DNA from 2 places in the Labrys sp. Lb11 genome. Region 2 is predicted to be linked to the other one. Evidence: predicted binding sites of a transcription regulator. Region 2 holds the regulator's gene; the other holds the start of a gene.
The links. The regulator PhoB, encoded in region 2, activates phosphate uptake and scavenging genes when phosphate is short. The targets are predictions, from matches to a motif close to TGTCATNNANCTGTCAT.
Positions count from the first base shown of each region.

Region 1: a site for PhoB is predicted at 2,114-2,130, ahead of AC27L4_RS18470 (alkaline phosphatase). Genes of this name have one in related genera too.

Region 1 covers NZ_BAAJOT010000004.1:837,542-845,652, reverse strand. Annotated here, with positions in the region: gene AC27L4_RS18475 (hypothetical protein) at 1-8, opposite strand, end outside; gene AC27L4_RS18470 (alkaline phosphatase) at 324-2,066, opposite strand; gene AC27L4_RS18465 (DUF2165 family protein) at 2,301-2,792, shown strand; gene AC27L4_RS18460 (SDR family oxidoreductase) at 2,869-3,642, opposite strand; gene AC27L4_RS18455 (LysR family transcriptional regulator) at 3,769-4,674, shown strand; gene AC27L4_RS18450 (Gfo/Idh/MocA family protein) at 4,849-6,054, shown strand; gene AC27L4_RS18445 (sugar phosphate isomerase/epimerase family protein) at 6,051-6,992, shown strand; gene AC27L4_RS18440 (LacI family DNA-binding transcriptional regulator) at 7,005-8,009, opposite strand.
Region 2 covers NZ_BAAJOT010000001.1:15,386-23,496, forward strand. Annotated here, with positions in the region: gene pstA (phosphate ABC transporter permease PstA) at 1-135, shown strand, start outside; gene pstB (phosphate ABC transporter ATP-binding protein PstB) at 144-968, shown strand; gene phoU (phosphate signaling complex protein PhoU) at 995-1,711, shown strand; gene phoB (phosphate regulon transcriptional regulator PhoB) at 1,729-2,427, shown strand; gene AC27L4_RS00095 (IS1634 family transposase) at 2,717-4,510, shown strand; gene AC27L4_RS00100 (lytic murein transglycosylase) at 4,568-5,368, opposite strand; gene AC27L4_RS00105 (pyridoxamine 5'-phosphate oxidase family protein) at 5,641-6,213, shown strand; gene AC27L4_RS00110 (antibiotic biosynthesis monooxygenase) at 6,545-6,868, opposite strand; gene AC27L4_RS00115 (MerR family transcriptional regulator) at 7,022-7,471, shown strand; gene AC27L4_RS00120 (acyl-CoA dehydrogenase C-terminal domain-containing protein) at 7,484-8,111, shown strand, end outside.

The DNA.
Region 1 (8,111 bases), on a different contig from region 2:
TTGCGCATGATCGTCTCCTCGATCGTTTGCCGGCTCAGCGGGTGCGGAGCCAGCCGGTCGCGAGAGGCTGGGGGGATCTGTGGGCCTGCCCAGCCCCCGTTTACCGATAACACGTCAGGCGCGACGCCGGCCGATCCCCTCCCCCCGAGCAAGTCGGATATATCCGACTTGCCTTCCAAGTTGTCGATCTCGGGAACACCCGAGATCGACGGGGAGGGAAGACGCACGCGTCCCGATCAGACTAGAACCGTTGCGTCTCGCACGACCACAAGCAAAGCCGCCAGGCTGGCGTCCAATCGCTTCACTTGTTCACGGACAAGTTCTCAGTCCTTGGCCGGCGCGAGGGCCAGGGCGTCCACGAGCACGCGATAGACGTCGCTCTCTTCCATGTAGCCCTTGAACGCCTCCGCACCGGGGCCGGTCGCCTGCAGCACCACGTCGTCGACGGCATGCACCGCGGTGTCGGCCGAGCGCGGCAGGTTGCCGACCCTCAGCACGGCGCCGGGCACGTCCTTATACGCTTCGTTGGCGACATATTCCTTCTTCTCGTTCTGCACGGCCGGCTCGAACGGGCCGTCCATCTTCGGCCGGAACGTCTCGTAATAGTCCGGGAAGTTGCTGGCGAAGACGGCGAGGCGGCGCGACACGTCGATCCGGTCGGGATAGCCGTCGCCGTCCTTGTCCTCGTAGTTGGGGAAGCCGGCATCGGCATAGGTGCCGACCTTCTCGCGCATCTCCGTGCCCGGCTTGTCGTCATCGATGGTGCCGATGATCGAGATGCCGTGGGTGTGGTCGCCGGTGACGACGATCAGCGTGTCGGGATGACTCTTGGCGAACTCCCTGGCGACGCCGACGGCCTTGTCGAACTCGATGGTCTCGACCAGGGCGCGGTCCCAGTCCATCGGGTGGGACATCTTGTCGACCGAGGCCCCCTCGACCATCAGGAAGAAGCCTTCCGGGTTCTTGGAGAGCTGGTCGAGCGCCGCCTTGGTCATGTCGACCAGGCCCGGCTGGTCGGGGAACTTGGCCACGGTGCCCTTCTTCAGGAACTCGCGGTCGAGCGTCACGTCCATGTTGCCGGTATGGAACAGGCCGAGGATCTTGCCGGTGTTGGCGCCGCCCGCGGCCGCCAGCTCGGCCTTGGTGGTGGCGAGGGCGTAGCCGTCGTCCTTGAACAGCTTGATATAGTCCTTGTCGTCCTTGCGCTTGGAGCCCGGCGTGCTCTTGGGCAGGAAATAGGCCGAGCCGCCGCCGAGGATGACGTCGGGCTTGACGTCGTAGAGCATGCCGGCGATCGCGGCCTTCTCGGCCCGGAGACGGGTGTGGGCGACGACGGCGGCAGGCGTGGCGTCCTCGAGCTCCGCGGTGGAGACGACGCCGACCGACTTCCTGGTGAGCCGGCGCAGCGCCTCGGCGATGGTCTCGACCTTGGGGTCGTCCAGCGGATCCTTGGTGCGGTCGGCATAGACGCCGAGCGCGTTCACCGCGGTCTTGTGGCCGGTCATGTAGGCCGACATGGTGTTGGCGCTGTCGGTGGCGATGGCGTTGGTCGCCGAAGTGCCGATGAACGCCATATGGTCGAGGTCGTCCATGTTGAGGCGGCCGTTGGCCTTGCCCTCGGTCATGCCCTTGGACATGATCCGGGCGCCGGTGCGGTGGGCCACCGACAGGCCGTCGCCGAGCAGGAAGATGACGTTCCTGGCCTTCGGCGCGGCGGGCGTGGCGTAGACGTCCCATGTGACGGTCCTGGTCTCGCCGCCGGCCTTGGCCTCGACGGTGTAGGAACCGGGCTTGGCGATGCTGCCGGCGCGGATGAGCACGGCCGAGGCGTCGACGCCGTGCTCCTTCTCGACGAACTGCACGGCCTGGCCGAGCACCGTCTCGGCCGGCTGGCCGTTGATCGTCACCTTGACGTCGTCGGGCTTCACGACCGCATCGAACTCTACCTTCAGGTCGAACGGCGAGCCGGCGAGAATGGTCGCCCGGTCGAGCGGATAGACCGTCGCGGCCTCCGAGGCGGAAACCAGGCAGGTCGTGACGGCGAAAGCCGCGAGGAGAGCGCGCATACGTTAGCTCCGGAATGGGTCACACGCGCCCTGGCTATGATGCGGACATGTCAGGCGGATGACTTCCGGCGCGAAATCCCGCCGGCGGTAACCACGCCGCCGAGGTGTCCGGCAAGGGGCTGGTCAAGCGCCGCGGCATGGCCCACGCTTCGCCCGTCCGGCGGGCGCGGCGCGGCATCGGGGGATGGCCTCCACGGCCGGCGCGCCGGCACATCATCGGCAAGAGGCATGCGCATGGTCATCGTCCGGCTCAGCAAGGCGGCTCTCGTGGCCGCCCTCGCTCTGTTCTTCACGCTCGTGGCGTTCGGCAACATCACCGACTACGACAGCAACTGGCTGTTCGTGCGGCACGTCCTGTCCATGGACACGACCTTCCCCGATTCCAGCCTGCATTGGCGGGCCGTCACCGACGAGACGCTGCAGGCGACGGGCTACTGGATCATCATCGCCACGCAATGCCTGACCGCGGTGCTGCTGTGGGCGGGAGCCCTGCGCCTCCTCGGCGCCCTGCGCCGCCCGGACTTCGCCGACGCCAAGGGGCTGGCGGCGGCCGGCCTGTCGCTCGGCCTGCTGCTCTATGCCGTCGGCTTCGTCACCATCGGCGGCGAATGGTTCGCCATGTGGCAGTCGCAGATCTGGAACGGCCAGCAGAAGGCCTTCGAGTTCATCGCGATGATCGGCATCGTCCAGATCATCCTGCTGCTGCCGGAGCCGGAAGAGGCCTGAGCAGGCGTCCGGCGGAGGCCGGCGGGCAGCGGGGGCGGGGGCGGGGCCGAGGCTGACGCCCCGCTCCTGCGCCGCCCTACTTGGTGGTGTAGCCGCCGTTGACCAGGATGGTCTGGCCGGTCATCCACCAGCCGTCCGAGACCAGGAAGCGGATGAAGGGCACGATGTCCTCGATGTCGGTGAGGCCGGTCCTCGAGAAGGCCGACAGCGCCGCGGCGCTCCTGTGGTAGGCGACCGCGTCCGCGCCCTCGGCCGGATAGAAGAAGGGCGTGTCCATCGGGCCCGGCCCGATCGCGGTCACCGAGATGCCGCGCTGGCCGAACTCCTTCGACGCGGCGCGGGTGAAGTGCTCCACCGGCGCCTTGGTGCCGGCATAGGCGGCATAAAACGGCGTGTAGGCGCCGAGCAGCGAGGTAACGAGCGTGCAGATCTTGCCGTTGTCGCCGACGTGCCGGCCCGCCTCCTTGAGGAAGAAGAAGGCGGACTTGGAGTTGACCGCGGTCATCTCGTCATACTCGGCCTCGGTGATCTCGACGAAGGGCTTCTTCAGCACCTTGCCGACGGTGTTGATGGCGATGTCGGGCCGTCCCACCGCCGCGACCGTGTCGGCGAACAGCTTCTCGACCGCACCGGCGGTGGTCAGGTCGCCGGCGAAGGCCACGGCCTCGGCTCCGGCTGCCTTGACGGCCGCCACCGTCGCATCGGCGGCCGGCCGCGTGGCGGCGCTGTTGTAGTGGATCGCCACCGCCTTCGCGCCCTGCGCGGCGAGATCGCGGGCCAGCAGGCCGCCGAGGTTCTTGGCGCCGCCGGCGATGATGACGGTCTTGCCCTTGATGCTGTGATCAACCATGCGCGTGTTTCCGTTTTCTCGAAAGACCGCTCCTGCGGCCCGTGGCGACACGCTATCGTCTAGGATTGAGCAATAAAGCTGGCTATCCTGACATCATATGTCGGCAATTCCGGACAATGGCACCGCTTGGATCGCATCGAGCTCTTCCGCATTTTCGTCCGCGTCGTCGAATGCGCCAGCTTCACCCGGGCCGCCGACGGGCTCGGCGTGCCGCGCTCCTCGGTCTCCGCTGCCGTCCAGGCGCTGGAAAGCCGCGTCGGCACCCGGCTGCTGCATCGGACGACGCGCCGGGTTGCTCCGACCCAGGACGGCGCCGCATTCTATGAGCGCTGCCAGCGACTGATCGCCGATGTCGAAGAGACGGAAGGCCTGTTCCGCCAGAGCATGTCCGGGCCGAGCGGCCGGCTGCGGATCGACGTGCCCGCCCGGATCGGGCGGCTGGTGATCGCCCCCGCCCTGCCCGAGTTCCTCGACCTCCATCCCGGCATCGACGTCGATCTCGGCGTCACGGACCGGGCGGTGAACCTGGTCGAGGACAGCGTCGACTGCGTGCTCCGCGTCGGTCCGGCCGGCGACTCCAGCCTGATCGCCCGGATGATCGGCGACCTGCCGCTGATCAACGTCGCCAGCCCCGCCTATCTCGACCGGCACGGCCTGCCGCGACGGCCGGCCGATCTTTCCGACGGCCACGCCGTCATCCGCTACGCCTCGCCCTCCACCGGCCGCGTCGAAAGCTGGGAATGGATCGAGGGCGGCATCCCCCACACCCTGTCCCTGCCCGGACGCGTCACGGTAAACAGCGCCGAGGCCTACATCGCCTGCTGCCTGGCCGGCCTCGGCCTGATCCAGATCCCGGCCTATGACGTGAAGGGGCATCTGGCGGCCGGCGAGCTGGTCGAGGTGCTGCCGCGCCACCGCGCCGCCCCCATGCCGATAATGCTGCTCTACCCGCACCGCCGGCACCTCTCGCGCCGCCTGCAGGTTTTCGCCGACTGGCTCGACCGGCTGCTGAAGCGGGAAATCCTGTCCTAGCGCCGGTCGCGGGCCGCTGTCCCGGGATGCCATTTCCGTCGGGGCGCCGGAGCGAACAGATATTGGAGCGCTCCAGTATTATGGTTGCATTTCGCGTGAGGCAGATCTAACTCTCTCACCGAATACGCGCTCGAGCGATTTAATGGAGCGCTCCATCTCAATAAGGAGAGTACGATGCCGCAAGGAGGCATAGCGATCCTGGGCGCCGGCATGATCGGCGCCGCGCATGCGTCGGGCTACCGGATGCACCTGCCGCGCTTTGCCGGCCGCGAGCCGGCCTTCCATCTCCTGCGCGTCTGCGACACGCGCGAGGAGGTGGCGCGGTCGCTGGCCGATACCTACGGCTTCGCCGAGACCGGGACCGACTGGCGGGCGGCGATCGACGACGACAGGATCGGCATCGTCAGCGTCGCCCTGCCGAACTTCGTCCATGCCGAGGCGGTGTCGGCCGCCCTGCGGGCCGGCAAGCACGTGCTGTGCGAGAAGCCGCTGGCGCTGTCGGCCGTCGAAGCCCGTCGCCTGGCCGGGGAAGCCGAGGCCGCGGGCGTGACCGCCGGCACGGTGTTCAACTATCGCCGCCTGCCCGCGGTCGCGGAGGTTCAGCGCCTGGTCGCCGCCGGCGAAGTCGGCACGCCGGTCCAGCTCCTGGTCCAGTACCAGGCCGAGTATGCCGCCGATCCGGATCTGCCGCACAGCTGGCGCTACGAGAAGGACAAGGCCGGCGGCGGCGCCCTGCTCGACGTCGGCACCCATGCGATCGATGCGGCCCGCTTCGTCTGTGGCGACATCGCCGAAGTCGTCGGCGCCGCGGCTTCGACCGTCATCCCCCGCCGCTTCCTGCCGGCCCGGGCGACCTCGGGACACGGCCACGTGGCGCTCAGCACCGAATCGCGGCCGGTCGACACCGACGATGCCGTCTCCGCCACCCTGCTGTTCCAGAACGGCTGCCTCGGCCTGTTCTCCGCCAGCCGCGTCGCTGTCGGCATGGGCAACACCCTGTCGCTGACGCTGCACGGCACGGAGGGCACGGTCAGCTACAGCTCGGCGGCGCCCGGCGAATACCGGATCGCCCGTCGGCGCGGCGCGCAGGCCGGCCTGTTCGTCACCGTGCCGAACCGCCCGGCCTCGCCCTATGCCGGGGCGCTTCTGCCGGTGCCCCATGACGGCGTCGCGGTCGGCTATGCCGAGGCCTTCGGCTTCATGATCGCCGACTTCCTGACGGCCGTCGCCGAAGGACGGCCGATGACCAACGGCTCGCTCGAGGACGGGCTGAAGGCGGCGGAGGGCCTGGAGGCGATCCAGCGCTCTGTCGCGCTGCGCCGGCCGGTGGCGATCGCCGAGATCACCCAGACGCTGACCTCCGAAAGGAACGCCCCATGAAGATCGGCCTCGTCGCCGACGGCTTTGCCGCGCTGCCCCGGACGGTCTGCCTCGACCGCGCCGCCGCGCTCGGCCTGAACATGATCGAGTTCGGCACCGGCTGCTGGTCGGCCGCCCCGCACCTGGCGCTCGACACGCTCCTCGCCGACGCCGGCGAGCGCGACCGGCTTCTCGGCGAGGTCCGGGACCGCGGCCTCGCCATCTCGGCCCTGAACTGTTCCGGCAACCCGCTGCACCCCGGTCCGTCGGGCCCGGAGCACCAGGCCATCACCCGCAAGACCATCGACCTTGCCGCGGCGCTGAAGGTCGAGCGCGTCGTGATGATGTCCGGCCTGCCCGGAGCCCCGGGCGACAGCCATCCCAACTGGATCGTCACCTCCTGGCCGCCCGAAACCACGCGGATCCTCGACTGGCAATGGGCGGAGCGGGTGCTGCCCTATTGGCGGGAACTCGCGCCCCATGCCGAGCGCCGCGGCATCCGCCTCTGCCTGGAGCAGCACGGGATGCAGTGCGTCTACAACACCGAGAGCTTCTTTCGCCTGCGCGAGGCGGTCGGCCCGACCGTCGGCGTCAACTTCGATCCCAGCCACCTCCTGTGGATGGGCGGCGATCCGGTCGCCGCCATCGAGTCCCTGGGCGACTGCATCTATCACGTGCACGGCAAGGACACGCGGATCGAGCCGCGGGCCAGGATCGACGGACTGCTCGACCCCAAGCCGGTGGTCCCCATCGGCGAACGCGCCTGGAACTATGTCGCCCTCGGCCATGGCGAACCCGTCCGCTCCTGGTTGCGCATCGTCGAGGCCTTGCGACGCGCCGGCTATGACGACGTGATCAGCATCGAGAACGAGGACTACCTGATCGAGGCCGACGAGGCGATCCGCACCTCGGCCGAGGTGCTGCGCTTCTGCCTGCGCCACCTCGGCGGCGGGGCCTGACCGCCCGCCGCCTCAGGCACCCGACGAGCGCCGCACCACCAGCCGCGGCGACACCAGGGCGCGGAGCACGGCCGCGTCCGGCGCCCTGATGCGCTTGACCAGGCTGTCGAGGCTCTGCTCGGCCAACCGGCGGACCGGCTGGTGCACGGTGGTGAGCGAGATGGTCTCGGCCGCCGCCAGCGGCATGTCGTCGTAGCCGACCACCGCGACGTCGCGCGGCACGGCATGGCCGGCATGCACCAGATGGTTCATCACCCCCAGCGCCGCGAGGTCGTTGGCGGCGAAGATGGCGGTCGGCGGCGCGGGCGCGGTCATCAGCTGCAGCGCGCCGGCCGCCCCGCCGTCGATCGAATAGGCGCCGGCCACGATCACCGGCTCCAGCCCCCGCCGGATCATCGCCGCCGCGAACCCTTCCCGGCGGCGGCGGGCGCCGGCCCCGACCCCGCCATCGACATGGGCGATGCGCCGATGGCCGAGATCGGCGAGATGGTCGACCACCAGGCCGGCCCCGAGCACGTCGTCGGTGCTGACGGTGTCGATCTCCAGGGCGGAGAGCTGGCGCCCGACATAGACCACCGGCAACGCCCGTCCCACCGCCGCGATGGCCGGATGGGACGTCGGCGCATCGACCAGGATGATGCCCGCGACCCGGTGCGCCATCAGCCCGTCGATCGAGCGCTGCGCGGCCTCGTCGGGCGAGCCGTTGATGGACAGGAGGATGTCGTAGCCCTGCTCGCGCGCCACCTCGTCGATCTCGCGGGCGAGCAGGGCGATGAACGGGTTCAGGATCTGGCCGATCACCAGGCCGATCGTCCGCGTCTCCGCGCTGGCGAGGTTCCGCGCCAGCGGGTTGGGCCGATAGTTCATCTGGGCGGCGACCCGCAGGATCTTGGCGCGCTTCTCGGGCTGCACCCCCGGCTCGCCCCGGAGGGCGAGCGAGGCAAGCGAGCGCGACACGCCGGCGCGCTTGGCAATGTCGGCAAGCGTCAATCCGCGCTGCTTGGGCTCGTCCGCCATGATGTCAGGTCGCTCCCCAGGAGAGGCGGCGCGCGGACCGCGCCGATCCCCGAGACCGGAGGATCGCCGCAGCCCTGCGTCGCCGTTGACATAGCATCTCCG
Region 2 (8,111 bases):
GTCGCCATCTACCAGTATGCCGGCAGCCCCTTCGACGATTGGGTGGCGCTGGCCTGGGCCGGAGCGCTGCTGATCACGGCCGGCGTGCTCGCCCTCAACATCGTCACCCGTGTTCTCCTGGCTCCCAAGCGGTGAGTGGTCCCATGTCCTCGCTTCCCAATCCGACCGTCGCCGTGGCCGCGGCCAACCGTCCGCAGGCCGAGACGGCTGTGCGCGCCAAGATCAAGTGCGAGAAGCTGAACTTCTATTACGGCGAGAAGCACGCCCTCAAGGATATCAACCTGGAGATGGGCGAGCGGCAGGTCACGGCCATGATCGGCCCGTCCGGCTGCGGCAAGTCCACGCTGCTGCGCGTGCTCAACCGCATGTACGATCTCTATCCCGGCCAGCGCGCCGAGGGACGCATCCTGCTCGACGACCAGGACATCATCGCCAAGAGCAGTATCGACCCGGCCATCCTGCGGGCCCGCGTCGGCATGGTGTTCCAGAAGCCGACGCCGTTTCCGATGTCGATCTACGACAACATCGCCTTCGGCGTGCGCCTGCATGAGCGCCTGAGCAAGGCCGACATGGACGACCGGGTCGAATGGTGCCTGTCCAAGGCCGCGATCTGGGAAGAAGTGAAGGATCGGCTCGGCACTTCGGCGCTGGGCCTGTCCGGCGGCCAGCAGCAGCGCCTGTGCATTGCCCGCTCCATCGCGGTCAAGCCCGAGGTCGTGCTCCTGGACGAGCCGACCTCGGCTCTCGACCCGATCTCGACCGCCAAGATCGAGGAACTGATCGACGAGTTGAAGCGGGACTTCACCATCGTCATCGTCACCCACAACATGCAGCAGGCCGCCCGTTGCGCCGACGTGACAGCCTTCTTCTATCTCGGCAATCTGATCGAGGTCGGCCAGACCATGCAGATGTTCTCGACGCCGACCGACCGCCGCACCCAAGACTATATCACCGGCCGCTTCGGCTGACGCGCGCTGGACGAGGAGCAACGCCCATGGCCGACCATATCGTCAAATCCTTCGACCAGGAGCTGCTCGAGCTGCGCAACATGATCGCCGAGATGGGTGGTTATGCCGAGAAGAGCGTGCTCGACAGCATCAATGCGCTGATCAAGCGCGACCTGGAGCTGGCGCAGCGCGTCATCGCGCTCGACGGCACCATCGACACGCTGCAGCGCTCCGCCGAGGATCGGGCGATCCTGATGATCGCCAAGCGCCAGCCCATGGCGCAGGATCTGCGCGAGATCGTCGCGGCGCTACGCGTCTCCGGCGACCTCGAGCGCATCGGCGACCTCGGCAAGAACATCGCCAAGCGCGTCGTCGCCATCAACGGCCAGATGCAGGGCACCAAGATCTTCGGCGGCTTCAACCACATGGCCGATCTGGTGCTCGAGCAGCTCAAGCAGGTGCTCGACGCCTTCGCCCAGCGCGACGTCGAGGAGGCCCTGGCGGTGTGGCGCTCGGACGGCGCCGTGGACGCGATGTACACCTCGCTGTTCCGCGAGCTCCTGACCTACATGATGGAAGATCCGCGCAATATCGGCTTCTGCACCCATCTCCTGTTCTGCGCCAAGAACATCGAGCGCATCGGCGACCACGCCACCAACATCGCCGAGACCGTCCACTACCTGGTGACCGGCCAGTCGCCGAGCGGCGAGCGGCCCAAGAACGACAGCACCAGCATCATGCCGGTGGAGTATCCCGCCGCCTGAAGAGACAGAGGTTTTGAATGTCTCCGCGCGTTTTGATCGTCGAGGACGAGGAAGCGTTGACCACGCTGCTTCGCTACAACCTCGAATCGGAAGGCTATGACGTCGACAGTGTCGGGCGCGGCGACGAGGCGGAGCTGCGCCTGCGCGAGAGCGTGCCCGACCTCGTGCTGCTCGACTGGATGCTGCCGGGCCTCTCCGGCATCGAACTGTGCCGCCGTATCCGCATGCGGCCGGAAACCGAGCGGCTGCCGGTGATCATGCTCACCGCACGCGGCGAGGAGACCGAGCGCGTGCGCGGCCTGGCCACGGGCGCCGACGACTATGTCGTCAAGCCGTTCTCGGTGCCGGAACTGGTGGCGCGGGTGAAGGCGCTGCTGCGGCGGGCCAAGCCCGACCATGTCGCCTCGGTGCTCAAGGCCGGCGACATCTCGCTCGACCGCGAGACCAAGCGCGTCCATCGCGGTGCCCGCGAGATCCGCCTGGGGCCGACCGAGTTCCGCCTGCTGGAGTTCCTGATGCAGGCGCCCGGCCGGGTCTTCGCCCGCGAACAGCTGCTCGACAGCGTCTGGGGCCGCGACGTCTATATCGACGAGCGCACCGTGGACGTGCATGTCGGGCGCCTGCGCAAGTCGATCAACCGGTCGCGCGAGATCGACCCGATCCGCACCGTGCGCGGCGCCGGCTATTCCTTCGACGAGACCTTCTCGAAGCATTGACCGGCGGGCGGCGGGATTGATGGTTCAAAAAACACGAAAGCCTTCTCCGCGGAGCGGGGAAGGCTTTCGCATTCGATCCTGCTCTCGGTGAGCCGATAGCCGGCTCACCTTGTCCCGTCCTAGCCCGTCTTCGCGGATTCGCGCGCGGAAACGTCGATTTCGAGGTTTTTTGAGCGCGTAAGTATTTGATCTGATTGAGGCGAGGTTCGCATGTTCTACCGGAATCGGCTGTAGTGAAGACCTAGGCTATTTCCAAGATACGGTTTGGCGTGCATAGATTCATGTCGCCATGTTTCTGCGACGAACCGAGCGAAGGAAGGACGGCAAGACGCATACCTACTGGAACATCGTCGAGAACAAGCGTCTCGACGATGGCCGGGTGGTGCAGCGGCAGGTTTTGTATTTGGGTGAAATCAACTCTTCTCAGGCCGCCGCCTGGCGCAAAGCCATCGAGGTGCTCGATACCGACACCGGCGATCGACAGACGCTGGCTCTGTTTCCGGAGGATCGCTGCCAAGCCGTCGCGGCCGATGCCTCAGTGGTGCAGCTTCGCTTGTCGGAGCTCCGGCTGTGCCGGCCGCGCCAATGGGGTGCCTGTTGGCTGGCCGGGCTCCTATGGCGCGACCTGCACCTCGATCGGTTCTGGGCCGACCGCCTGCCGCCGAGCCGCAAGGGGACACGCTGGGACCAGGTGCTTCAGGTTCTGGTGACCTATCGCCTGATCGCACCGGGCAGCGAATGGCGCCTGCATCGCGAATGGTTCGAGCGTAGCGCCATGGCCGACCTCTTGGGGGCGGACTTCGGGTTGGCCGAGGCGCACAAACTGTATGCCTGCCACGACCTGCTCCTGGCGCACAGGCAGACCCTGTTCGCTCATCTGGCGGAGCGCTGGCGCGATCTGTTCAACGCCCGCTTCGACGTGCTGCTCTACGATCTGACCAGCACCTATTTTGAGGTCAACGCCTCGGATCTGCCCGAGGGCGACAAGCGCCGTCACGGCTATAGCCGCGACAAGCGGCCGGACTGTCCGCAAGTGGTGATCGCCCTGGTCGTCACCCCGGAGGGCTTGCCTTTGGCCTACGAGGTGCTGGCCGGCAACACCGCCGACAGCAAGACGCTGGGGATGTTCCTCGGCAAGATCGAGCAGCAATACGGCAAGGCGCGGCGCGTCTGGGTGATGGATCGCGGCATTCCCACCGAGGCGGCCCTGGCACAGATGCGGGCCAGTGACCCGCCGGTCCAGTATCTGGTGGGAACGCCCAAGGGACGGCTGAACCGCCTGGAAAAGCACCTGCTGGACAAGCCCTGGCAGGAGGCGCGGCAGGGCGTTCAGGTGAAGCTGCTGGCCGAGGATGGCGAACTCTATGTCTTCGCCCAGAGCCTCGACCGCGTCTCCAAGGAACGGGCCATGCGGCGGCGGCAGTTGAAATGGCTGTGGAAGCGGCTCCGGCAGATCGCCGCCATGGCGGTCTCCCGCGAGGAGCTCCTGATGAAGCTGGGCGCCGCGCGCTCCAAGGCGCCGACCGCCTGGCGCCTGGTCGATGTCGACATCGACAAGAACGGCGGGCTGACCTTCCGCCTCGACCGCAAGAGGCTGCGAACCATCAGACGGCGTGAAGGGCGCTATCTGCTGCGAACCAATCTCACCGACAACGATCCCGCCCTGCTATGGCAATATTACATTCAGCTCGTCGCCGTCGAAGAGGTCTTCAAGACCCTGAAAGGCGACCTGGCGATCCGCCCGGTCTTCCACAAGGATGAGAGGCGGATAGAAGCCCACATCTTCATCGCCTTCCTGGCCTATTGCCTGCAGATCACCCTGACCCGCCGCCTCCACGCCCTGGCCCCGGGACTGACCGCTCGAAGTGCTCTGGAAAAGTTCGTTGCCATCCAGATGATCGACGTCCACTTGCCCACCACCGATGGTCGCGAGATCCAGCTGACCCGCTACACCCAGCCCGAGCCCGAACTCAGCCTCCTCATCAGCCGCCTCAAGCTCCAATTGCCGCCACAGCCCCCGCCCAGAATCACCTCCTCCGTCCTCGCCCAAGCCAGTCGACGTAGTGAAGACCTTTTAGCCTAACCCATTGATCGCCAACCGCGGGGATGCCTCAATCTGCCCCCAATCCGCGAAGACGGGCTAGCCGCCGTCGATCTGCTGGCCGATCAGGGCGATGGCGCGCTGGTAGACCGAGGCGGCGTTCCAGGCCTCGATGGCGGCGAAGTTCGGCTCGCCGGGCTGGTAGCCCGCGCCGGCCTGCCAGCCATGCGCCTTCAGGAAGTTCGCGGTCGCGGTCAGCGCGCCGGTCGGGGTTTCCAGGCTGCCGCCGGCCGCGTAGTTCAGGACGTTCTTGGGCATGAACTGCGTCTGGCCGATCTCGCCATGCATGGACGAGCGGGCATTGGCCGAGATGACACCGCGATCGATCAGCGTCAGGGTCGCATAGAGCTGGTCGGTGAAGAAGTCGGACCGACGGCAGTCATAGGCCAGGGTGGCGACCGAGGAGAGCAGCTTCTGGTTGCCCTTGACGTTGCCGAAGCCGGTCTCCATGCCCCAGATCGCCAGGAGCGGTCCCGGCGGGACGCCGTAGCGCTTCTCGATCGAGGCGAACAGCGCCGCATTGGACTGCTTCAGCTTGCGGCCGCGGCTGGCGATCACCGATCCGCCGCGCTTGGCCAGGAACTGGTCGAGCGACAGGCGGAAGCTTTTCTGGCCGCGGTCGGCGGCGATCGTCGCGGTGGCGTAGGTCGTCGCCTTCAGATCCGCGATGGCGGCCGGGCTGACGCCCCTGGCCGCGGCTTCGGCGGCGAATTCCTGCTTCCAGGCTTCGAATCCGGCTGCCGTGTGGCCGCATTGCGCCGCGCTCGCCTGGCCCGCCATGGCCGTCAGCGCCAGCAAGGCCGCGGCAACAACCGTCTTGGACTGCACGCCCATCGACATTCAGAACTCCTTTCGACTCGATATGTCCGCGCCGGATCCGGGCTCGACTCGATTCCTATCCTAACGGATCGTGTATGAATTTTGTTCTTATCTCCAGATCTCTCCGGCGCCTGGCAAACGTTTCTTTTCGCAGGATCCGGGGCGCATCGACGCAGCTTCGCCTGCCGGGCGGCGGAGATGCGGCCCCTGCGGCCCCGGCGAGCCGGGGGCGGGGAGGGCCGGTATGCCAGGCCGCGCTTTCCTGCTATGTCGAACCGAGGAAGGAACCGTCCATGGCCAAGCAGTTCGCCCAGATCGGGGTCGCCCATCGCGACTTCATCAGCCGGCAGCGCATCTTCTTCGCCGCGTCGGCCACGGCCGACAGCCGAGTCAACATCTCGCCGCGCGGCGCGGACAGGTTTCGGGTGCTCGGCCCGAACTCCGCCGCCTATCTCGACCTGACCGGCAGCGGCTGCGAGACCGCGGCGCATCTGCTGGCGGACGGACGTCTCACCTTCATGTTCTGCGCCTTCGAGGGGCCGCCGCTGATCCTGCGCCTGTTCGGCCAGGGCAAGAGCCTGTGGCGCGGCACGCCCGCCTATGCCCGCCTGCTCGCCGAGGCGTTCGGCGGCGAGGAGCCGCTCGGCGCCCGCCAGATCGTCACCCTGGACATCGATCTCGTGCAGACCTCCTGCGGCTTCGGCGTGCCGCTGTTCGACTATTCCGGCGAGCGCGACACGCTCGCCCGCTGGGCCGCGGCCAAGGGCGAGTCCGGTCTCGACGCCTACCAGCGCGAGAAGAATGTCCAGAGCATCGACGGCCTGCCGTCGGGCATGTTCGCCGAGCAGGAGCTCGGCTCGCCCTAACCAGCTTCTCGCGGCTCTCGTCACGATTGATTTTGCATTTTCAATGCAAAATCAATGCTGGCCAAACTTACACGTGCAAGCAGGTTCGAGAGAACCTGCTTGGGCGCTCGCCGGGGGCCCACGGCCGCTGGCCGTTGCTGGAGGATCGCCGGTCCTCACCCGTAGATGCCAAGTTAGGCAGTCTCCGGAAAAACGGGCTCGCCGGTTCAATCGCGTCACGGCCGTAGATCAAGTCCGGCCATGACGGCCGAGAGGGCATCGCCTTTCCCCGGAGCGACATGGTCCAGCCTATCTCGGCGCCTGTGGGGCCTCGCACGGCGACGTACCGGTCTCAGCCATCCGCCCGCCGTGCCTCGCGCACCTCATAGTGCTGCGAGCGGGCGTCGAAGCGCGACAGCACGGCGCGCGCCGCGGGCGGCACGACGGCGGCTTCGTAATCCGTGCCGGCGAAGGCGCGGACGGCGTCGAGTGACGTGAACCACATGACGGTGATGAACTCGACCTCCGCCCCGCCCTCGCGGCGCAGCAGCTCGATGCGCTCGAAGCCCGGGACCCGCCGGGCCAGGATGCCGGGGAAGATCCGGGTGCGGAGCAGCGTCTCGTAGGCGTCGGCGTTCTGCGGCGTGGTCCAGCCATGCCAGATGCGGCTGATCATGGGACACCTCCTCGCGAGCGGGCGCAGTCCACGCGGTTTCGGTGCCGAGCGCAAGCCGGCCGGCCCCGGTGATCGGGAGCCTCTCGGGATCGTGAGTTGACGTTTACGTCAACGTTGATTAGAAGCAATCGCCGATCGACGAGGGAATGGTCCGTGATTGCCGCAACCATGTCCGTGCTGTCGCCCAGTCTCGCCGACCCGGCGGACACCGACAGGCCCGGTGCGTTCAGCATCCATGACCTCGTCGCCGAGTTCGATGTCACGGCCCGCACCCTGCGCTTCTACGAGGAGAAGGGCCTGCTCGCCCCGGAGCGGCGCGGCCTGGAGCGCGTCTATTCCCGGCGCGACCGGGCGCGGCTCAAGCTGGTGCTGATGGGCAAGAGCGTCGGCTTCTCCCTGGAGGAGGTGCGCGACATGCTCGACCTCTACGACCTCGGCGACGGCCAGGCGACCCAGCTCGCCGTGGCGCTCGCCCGCTTCGAGGCCAAGCTGATCGAGCTGGAGAACCGCCGGCGCGACATCGACCGCGCCCATGCCGAGCTCAGCCATGCCCGCGACGCCGTGCGCGCCCGCCTCGCCGGCCTGGCCGGCCCCCGCGACTGAACGGAGGACACCATGCCGAGCTACAAGGCCCCGATCGACGACGTGCTGTTCCTGCTCGGCGACGTCCTCGGCATCGGCCGCTACAGCAATCTGCCCGGCTTCGAGGATGTTTCGCCCGAGACGATCCGCGCCATCCTGGAGGAGGGGGCCAAGGTCTGCGAGGAGACGATGCAGCCGATCAACGCCTCGGGCGACCGCGAGGGCTGCCGCCGCGCCGAGGACGGTTCCGTCGCCACGCCCAGGGGCTTCAAGGCCGCCTATGACGCCTATTGCGAAGGCGGCTGGGTCGGCCTGCACATGCCGGCCGAGTTCGGCGGCATGGGCCTGCCGGCGACGCTCAACGCGGTGATGCAGGAATTCGTCTCCTCGGCCAACCTGGCGCTCGGCATGTATCCCGGCCTGACCCAGGGGGCGATGGCGGCGCTGCTGGCGCACGGCTCGCAGCGGCAGAAGGACACCTACCTGCCGAAGATGGTCGCCGGCACCTGGTCGGGCACCATGAACCTGACCGAGCCGCATTGCGGCACCGATCTCGGCCTGATCCGCACCAAGGCGGCGCCGCAGGCCGACGGCACCTACAGGATCACCGGCCAGAAGATCTTCATCTCCGCCGGCGAGCACGACCTCGCCGAGAACATCG